Regions from separate parts of the Cellulosilyticum sp. genome, predicted to be linked through region 2. Evidence: riboswitches for the same ligand, from Rfam matches in the RefSeq annotation. Region 2 holds a riboswitch; the other holds the start of a gene.

Region 1 (4,426 bases), on a different contig from region 2:
CTGTGGGCTTTTGGTAATAATTTTTTCGAACAGCTATTTTATGGAAGCCATTTTTCTCATAAAGCTTTTGTGCCACTTCATTGCTACTTCTTACTTCTAGCGTTAATCTTTCAAATTCTTCCGCTTTACTATAGTCCACTAAACTTTTTACAATAAGATGGCCATATCCCTTACCGCGATAATCACTATCTACAGCAATATTAGTAATCTCACCTTCTCCTAATATGCCCCATAAGCCACCGTAACCTATAATCTTTTCTTCACACTCTAAAACAATGTAATACGCAAGCTGGTTTTCTATTTCTTTCTTTAAAGAATCTAATGACCAAGGGATACTAAAACTGCGACATTCTAAATCATATACGCCTTCAATATCTTCCTGTGTCATTCTTCTAACAGTTACCATTACCTTGTTCCTTTGCTAGGCGCTCTTCACGTTCTCTTTCAGCTTGTGATTTACGAAGATAAATAGGTACAAATGTATCTGCATCGCAAGCTTCTCCTCTTTCATAAGCCTTGCATGCTGCTTCTGCTAAAGTGCCAGCACGTTGAAGATTTAAGAAACCTGGTGCAAATAACGCCTTTTCTCCTAACTTAGCTATAACTTTTTCACGATAAATCTCTACACCATCACCAAGGAATAGGATGTCTTCATTTCTATTTGCAAGCATTTCTAAGTGTTCATCCATGTCACATGCCAAATGGTCTGTTAAACGCATAAGTTCACTGCCTTCCCATTTGTAAACAGCTGTATACACTTGATTTCTACGTGCATCCATAATTGGACATATCGTTGCTGTAGTATGTGTCATATTATGTGCTAAAGCATCTAACGTCGGAATCCCTACAACAGGTATGTTTAAAGCTAATGCCAACGCCTTAGCCGTAGTTACACCAATACGAAGACCTGTAAATGATCCTGGCCCACTTGTTACAGCTATTGCATCTAATTTCTCTAAATCTATCCCTATTAAATCTCTCATATGCTCTAACATAGGCATAATTGTTTCAGAATGCGTTAACTTATGACAAATATAATATTCACCTGCTAACTTTCCATCTCTAATATATGCTACACTTCCAGCAATCCCAGAAGCATCAATTGCTAATATGTTCATTTTTCCACCTACTTTATAGTTATTTTACGATAGTCAAAACCTTTTTCTAAATCTTTCTCAATATAAATCCATTTAGCTTCTTCAGGAATAACATCTTCTACATTATTTGCCCACTCTATAAGACAAACACCTTGCCCATAGAAATAATCTTCATAACCAATCATCTCAAGTTCATCTGGATCTTCAATACGGTACATATCAAAATGATAAAGTGGTTTTTCACCTTCATATTCCTGTACAATTGTAAAAGTTGGACTTGTAATAGGCTCTGTAATGCCAAGACCTTCTGCAAATCCTTTAGAAAATACAGTTTTCCCTACACCTAAATCACCTATTAAACAATAAATATCCCCTTTTAAACTATTCTTTGCTATTTCATATCCGATCTCAAAGGTTTCCTTTTCATTAGTCGTTTCATAAACGGTCATTATTAATTATCCTCTCTCATACATCATTACTTTTTCATTCTAATACGCACTTTATAAAGTTGCAACTCTTTCCTTTTAAATATTGACAGCATTCTATAAATTATACACTGTCTGCTTTTAAAAAGAAAGACAAGGCCTACTACGAAGCTATCCCTCCTGCTCCGTAATATGCCTTGTCTTTAAATGCTTTAAAGTACTTAAGCTCTACTTATTCTTAAATGTTTAAGTGCTGGTTCTATTGCCTTTACAAAAATTGTACTTACAATTGAAACAAGCACACCTTTTATTAAGTTAAATGGCGCGATTACATATAGTAAAAATGTCCATTTGTCTACAATGTTTGGATTAATAGCTGCACCCATTCCTATACATGCTTCTTCACCATAAAGTGGCATTGTAATGAGGGCATTTGTGATCATCCCCGCACCCATCATAAGAATAACACTGATTACACTACCTATAATAATATTTTTGATACTAGCATTTTTTCTAGTCATAAATGCAATAGGAACAATATAAGCAATTCCTACGATTACATTGGCAATTTCACCTACACCACCAGTGCTTGAGTTAAATAATGCAAGTAGGTTCTTGATGATTACAACAATGACCCCTCCTAGTGGATGAATAACAAGTGTTGCAATAACCGCTGGCACATCACCAAAATCTATCTTTAAGAAGCTTGGAAAAATAGGCAATGGAATCTCAAAGGTTCTCATAAGTACAATTGCTAATGCACCTAAAATCCCGATTTTCACCATATTAGCTGTTGTAAGTAATTTTTTATCTTTCATAATCTGAATCCTCCCTTAAACTTATGATTTCCTAAACCATAATAAATAAAACAACTACTATCTTTTATTCAATCAAAAAAAGCAACCTATTCTTTCAACAGGTTGCTTGTAATGGTCTAAGTTTAAAAAGAAATGTATTTCTTGAAAAATACTTTCTCCGAATTCATCTTATACATTCTAGCTCTTCTACCATCCAGACTTTACTGTCGGTTTTGGAATTTCACCAAATCAGTGCATTACCTATGTAATGCAGTCGCGGACTATCACCGCCGGTCGGGAATTTCACCCTGCCCTGAAGAATTAAATTGCTTTATTTGATTTGCCTAGATTATACGCCAATCTCAATATTTTTTCAAGTACTTTAATCTATTTTTTATTATTAATTTTATTCTATACTTCTATTTAGCGTTTTTCATACTTAAAGATATTTTATTTTTCTCTACATCTACAGATAAAATACTAACATCCACAATATCGCCTACTTTAACCACTTCTAACGGATGCTTAATAAACTTATTACTCATTTGTGATAGGTGTACAAGTCCATCTTGATGTACACCAATATCTACAAAGGCACCAAAGTCCACAATATTTCTAACTGTACCCTTAAGCTTCATGCCTTCTTTTAAGTCTTTAATCTCTAACACTTCACTGTGTAAGATAGGTTGTGGCATATCTTCACGAGGGTCTCTACCTGGTTTCTCTAACTCTTTAATAATATCTTCTAGTGTTGCTACCCCTGTTTCTAACTTTTGAGCTAAAGCTTCAATATCTGTAATTTTACTGCATAAACCATGTAATTGCCCTTTTCCTAAATCAGCTTCACTAAGGCCTAACTCTTTAAGTAGCGCCTTAGCAATATGATAGGATTCTGGATGTATACCTGTGCTGTCTAAGAAATTATCCCCATCAAGAATTCGTAAGAACCCTGCACATTGCTCAAATACTTTTGGCCCTAATCCTTTCACCTTTTTAATCATTGTACGATTTTTAAAACTACCTACCTCTTCACGATAAGCAATAATATTTTGAGACACAGTCTTTTTAATTCCTGCTACATATTGTAGTAAGGAAGCTGAAGCTGTATTAATATCTACACCCACCTCATTTACTGCACCTTCTACAACACCGCTTAAAGACTCTTCCAAACGTTTTTGATTCATATCATGTTGATATTGTCCTACTCCAATTGCCTTAGGTTCAATTTTTACAAGTTCAGCAAGGGGATCTTGAAGGCGTCTTGCAATTGAAACTGCACTTCTTACCCCTACATCATCATTTGGAAACTCCTCTGTACCCAATTTAGAGGCTGAATAAACAGAAGCCCCTGCTTCATTGACAATAACATAATGCAGTTTCTTATCAATTTCTTTTAACATATCTGCTACGAATTTTTCCGTTTCACGAGAAGCTGTCCCATTTCCTATCGAAAGTAAATCTACATCATATTTTTCAATAAGTGCTTTAAGCACTTCTTTAGACTCTTCAATTTTATTTTGTGGTGGTGTTGGGAAAACTACCGTTTTATCAAGTTTCTTGCCCGTTTCATCTACAACTGCAATCTTACAGCCTGTACGATATGCTGGATCAATTCCCATGACAGTATGTCCTTTGATAGGTGCTTGCATTAAAAGCTGATAAAGATTTTTCTTAAAGACTTCAAGTGCACCCTCTTGTGCTTTTTCAGTGAGTTCATTACGAATATCACGTTCAACAGCTGGTGCAATAAGTCTCTTATAAGCATCTTGAAGCATTTCTTGTAATAAAACGCTTGTTGTACTTTCTTTTTGAATAACATTACGTTCTAAATAAGCAGCAATCTCTTCTATGGGTGCTTCAATTTTAACCCCTAAAGCCTTTTCATTTTCTCCACGATTAATGGCTAAAATACGATGGCCTGGTATAGAACTTACTTTTTCACTATAGTCATAGTACATTTCAAAAACTGTTTTTTCTTTTTCATCTTTAGCCTTTGTAACGATTAGTCCTTTATTAAAGGTCAGCTTTCTAATATAACCTCTATACTTCGCATCATCTGAAATCTCTTCTGCTAATATGTCTTTTGCCCCATCAATTGCTGCTTGAA
Region 2 (4,426 bases):
TTGTGGCACCGCCATAAAAGTTAAAGAATAAGTCACCAATGCTTTTTAAAAGAGAACCATTACCGTATTGTTCATAATAAAGAACACTTTGGCTGCCATAGGTATTTTTATAATGGCTTAGCTTATTTGCCATTAGTTCAAGTGCTTCTTCAAAAGAAATTTCTTGCCAAGATTCCCCCACTTTTAGGCGTGGTTTGGTAAGGCGATTAGGATGGGTTAAGCGGTCTAAATGCGCAAGCCCTTTTTTGCAAATAAATCCTTTGGTATAAGGGTGTAGAGGGTCGCCCTCTATTTTTATAACTTTATTTTTTTCGACATATACATTAAACTTGCAACAATCAAAGCAATCTAATGTACATCCGTGACTGATTTTTTTCATAAGACTCCTTTATTCATGTAAGATAGTAAATATGTATTTTATTATATAATAGATTAGATAAAGAGAAAATATAATGTTTTGACAAGACATTTATAGTGTCTATATAATAAAATGATAAGATATAAAAAATGATAGAGAAACATACTATAAAATTAAAATCTATAGCGAGACAAAATAGCTATAGGATTTATATAGATTTCACATTTATAAAATTTAGTTATTCATACTTTTTAGTCATGTGAAATCATTGGGAGAAAACAATTTACGTACATGTATATTTCAAGTTTTTAGTTGGTTTCTCTATAGTATAAGTAAAATAGAGAGGATATAGCATGAGTGATTTATTTGAACAATTAATTTATACAGTACCAGCGGTACTAATTGCGATTTGCTTGCATGAGTATGCACATGGCTTTGTATCTCATTTATGTGGAGACCCAACGCCTAAAGCAAGAGGAAGGTTGTCGTTAAACCCACTGCATCATTTAGATCCTGTGGGCACACTTTGTCTGATTTTTTTCCATTTTGGTTGGGCAAAACCGGTCATGGTAAATCCAAACTACTATAAAAATAAAAAGTTAGGAATGGTACTCGTAGCATTGGCTGGGCCGCTAACTAACTTTGTTATTGCATTTTTAAGTATGTTTGGCATGGGTGTGATTTTAAAAACAACAGGGGGATATGCAGATGACTTTGTGGTTAATTTATTTACATTTTTAAACTACTTAGCAATTATTAATATTGGTCTTGGAAGTTTTAATTTAATTCCATTCCCACCTCTTGATGGCTCTAAAATTGTAGGTGCACTTTTACCAACAGACAAGTATTTTGCTTTTATGCGCTATGAGCGTTATGGTCAAGGCATTTTAATGCTTTTACTTATCACAAATATATTAGATAAACCACTAGATTTATTACATAGTGGCATAACAAATGGGATTTGGCATAGTGTGGCTATGATTTTAGGATTATCATAAAAAATATATTGACACACTAAATTGAAGTGAGTATACTTAGTGTTAATCAAATAAGTCTTCAGGGCAGGGTGAAATTCCCTACCGGCGGTAAAGCCCGCGAGCCGTAAATGGCAGATTCGGTGAAACTCCGAAGCCGACAGTAAAGTCTGGATGGAAGAAGCAAAAATAACGTGACATAATTGAGCCATCACTCTGAAATAGTATTATTTCAGAGTTTTTTTATAAAGTTAGGAAAGTTTAACTTTATTTTTTAGCTGTATTTAATTTTTTGAATTTGAAAGTTAATTTGTGCAGCTTTGGTTCAATTTGGGAGATAAAACCTGAAGCCTTATGATAAGGCTTTTTTTTATGCTTATTTTAAGCTTAATGAGCCTGAATTCGCAAAGAAGGTGACGTATGGATCAGTATTATATGACAAAAGCATTGGCACTTGCAAAGTTAGGTGAAGGAAGGGTTAATCCAAATCCTATGGTAGGTGCTATTATCGTAAAGGACAACAAGATTATTGGAGAAGGTTATCACATGGCATATGGGCAGGCACATGCGGAAGTAAATGCTTTTAAAAATTGCAACGAAAGTGCAGAAGGTGCCACCTTATATGTGACGCTAGAACCATGTAGCCACTATGGCAAGACACCGCCTTGTGTAGAACTTGTCATAAGAGAAAAAGTAAGCCACGTTGTAATTGGGAGCTTAGATCCAAATCCTTTAGTAGCAGGACGTGGGATTAGAAAACTACAAGAAGCAGGTATTGCAGTAACAGTGGGGGTACTAGAAAAAGAATGCCACCGTTTAAATGCAGTGTTTATGAAATACATTGTGACAAAAATGCCATATGTAGTGATGAAAACAGCTATGAGTTTAGATGGGAAAATTGCAACAGCAACAGGGCAGTCAAAATGGATTACAGGAGAAGAAGCAAGATGTGATGTACATAGATTAAGAAATAAGCTCATGGGAATTATGGTCGGCAGTAGAACTGCAATCCTAGACAATCCATTTTTAACTTGCAGAATAGAAGGTGGGAGAAATCCTATTCCTATTGTAGTAGATAGTCAGCTTCAGCTGAGTCTAAAAAGTCATCTTGTACAAAATGCTATGACAAATCAATTGATTGTAGCTACTACAAGCAGAGCACCTGAAGCAAAGAAGGAGATACTTAAGAAGGCAGGCGTACAGATTATAGAAACTAAAGCTAAGGAAAATCATGTGGATTTAAAAGAGCTGATGAAAAAGCTTGGGGAACAGGGCATCGATAGCATTTTATTAGAAGGGGGGGCTACATTAAATGCAGCAGCTTTACAATCGGGAATTGTAGATGCAGTGAAATGTTATATTAGTCCTAAAATAATAGGGGGTGAAACGGCTAAAACACCTGTAGAAGGAAAAGGGATTTATAATCTAGAAGATGCAATTCGCCTTGAAAACTTAGAGGTCAGTAAGCTGGGAGAAGACTTTTGCATGACTGGTGAAGTGAAAAAGGGGGAGGTTTAATGTTTACAGGGATAGTTGAAGAAATTGGAACCATTGCAGATATTCAAAGAGGTAGCCATGCAATTAAACTACGTATTCATGCTAAAAAAGTATTAGCAGGCACACAGTTAGGAGATAGCATCTGTACAAATGGTGTATGCTTAACGGTAACAAATTTAGGAAAGGACAGTTTTGAGGTAGATGTTATGTCAGAAACCGTTAATAAAAGTAATCTAAGCGAGTTACAACAGGGAAGTTTCGTACATTTAGAAAGAGCCTTAACGTTGCAAAGTCGATTAGGTGGACATATGGTGAGTGGTCATATTGATGGGCAAGGTGAAATTAGCCATATTGCTAAGGATGAGAATGCCACATGGCTTACGGTAAGTGCAGCAGCAGAAATTTTAAAATATATCGTGTATAAGGGGTCTATTGCTATAGATGGTGTCAGTCTGACAGTAGCAGAGGTAGGGCAAACGTTTTTTAAGGTCTCTATTATTCCGCATACAGCACAAAATACCCATTTACTTCAGAAGAAGAAAGGTGATTTAGTCAATCTAGAATGTGATATGGTGGGTAAATATATTGAAAGGCTCTTAAACTTTAGGGAAGAACCCATAAGAAAAGCGTCAAATCTGACCAAGGATTTTCTAGAAAAATACAATTTTTTATAGCCGTAGAGAAATCAAATATAGCATTTTTATAAAAGGAGGATGTCAAATGAATGCATTTTCAAGTATAGAGAAAGCACTGCAAGATATAAGAGAAGGCAAGATGATCATTGTTGTTGACGATATGAGTAGAGAAAATGAAGGTGATTTATTTATAGCAGGAGAGAAGGTAACGCCTGAAGCAATTAACTTTATGGCAACCTATGGAAAGGGACTTATTTGTTGCCCTATTAACAAGACACATGCTGAAGCGTTGGAACTTAATCCAATGGTAAGTAAGAATACAGATAATCATGAAACAGCCTTTACAGTTTCTATAGATTACAAAGAGGTGACAACTGGCATTTCAGCTTTCGAGAGAGCAGAGACAATCAAAAGACTGTTTGAAGAGGGCATTAAAGCAGAGGATTTTAGAAGACCAGGACATATGTTTCCGCTTGTTGCACGTGAGGGAGGCGTATTGGTAAGAAAAGGACACACAGAGGCAGCAGTAGATTTGGCAAGACTTGCTGGATTTAAAGAAGGAGGTGTAATCTGTGAGATTATGAAGGAAGATGGCACCATGGCCAGACGTGATGATCTCATAGCATTTGCAAAGATACATGATTTAAAGATTATTACAATTGAAGACCTTATTGTATATCGTAAAATATATGATAACTGGGTAGAGCAAGCTGTGGAAATTAAGTTGCCAACTTGTTATGGCAATTTTAAGACATATGGTTTTATCGATACAATTACAAAACAAGAGCATGTGGCGATAGTCAAAGGAAATGTAAGCGGAGCTGATGAAGTGCTTGTACGTATCCATTCAGAATGTTTGACAGGAGATGTATTTGGCAGTCAAAAATGTGACTGTGGCGAGCAGCTTCATGCAGCATTACGTCAAATTGAAAAAGCAGGATGTGGCATTGTGCTTTATTTAC

The links. Region 2 has a riboswitch for FMN ahead of ribD (bifunctional diaminohydroxyphosphoribosylaminopyrimidine deaminase/5-amino-6-(5-phosphoribosylamino)uracil reductase RibD). Riboswitches for the same ligand answer to the same signal wherever they lie in the genome.
Region 1: it holds a riboswitch for FMN, as region 2 does, so the genes downstream of both, AC1VAQ_RS00620 (ECF transporter S component) here and ribD (bifunctional diaminohydroxyphosphoribosylaminopyrimidine deaminase/5-amino-6-(5-phosphoribosylamino)uracil reductase RibD) in region 2, are expected to answer to the same signal.

What each region holds. Positions count from the first base shown of each region.
Region 1 is NZ_CEVXFV010000001.1:140,948-145,373, forward strand. It holds gene rimI (ribosomal protein S18-alanine N-acetyltransferase) at 1-406, opposite strand, end outside; gene tsaB (tRNA (adenosine(37)-N6)-threonylcarbamoyltransferase complex dimerization subunit type 1 TsaB) at 393-1,118, opposite strand; gene tsaE (tRNA (adenosine(37)-N6)-threonylcarbamoyltransferase complex ATPase subunit type 1 TsaE) at 1,127-1,546, opposite strand; gene AC1VAQ_RS00620 (ECF transporter S component) at 1,744-2,340, opposite strand; FMN riboswitch at 2,518-2,644, opposite strand; gene AC1VAQ_RS00625 (Tex family protein) at 2,739-4,426, opposite strand, start outside.
Region 2 is NZ_CEVXFV010000005.1:130,830-135,255, forward strand. It holds gene AC1VAQ_RS03925 (molybdopterin-dependent oxidoreductase) at 1-379, opposite strand, end outside; gene AC1VAQ_RS03930 (site-2 protease family protein) at 712-1,356, shown strand; FMN riboswitch at 1,407-1,522, shown strand; gene ribD (bifunctional diaminohydroxyphosphoribosylaminopyrimidine deaminase/5-amino-6-(5-phosphoribosylamino)uracil reductase RibD) at 1,753-2,850, shown strand; gene AC1VAQ_RS03940 (riboflavin synthase) at 2,850-3,503, shown strand; gene AC1VAQ_RS03945 (bifunctional 3,4-dihydroxy-2-butanone-4-phosphate synthase/GTP cyclohydrolase II) at 3,550-4,426, shown strand, end outside.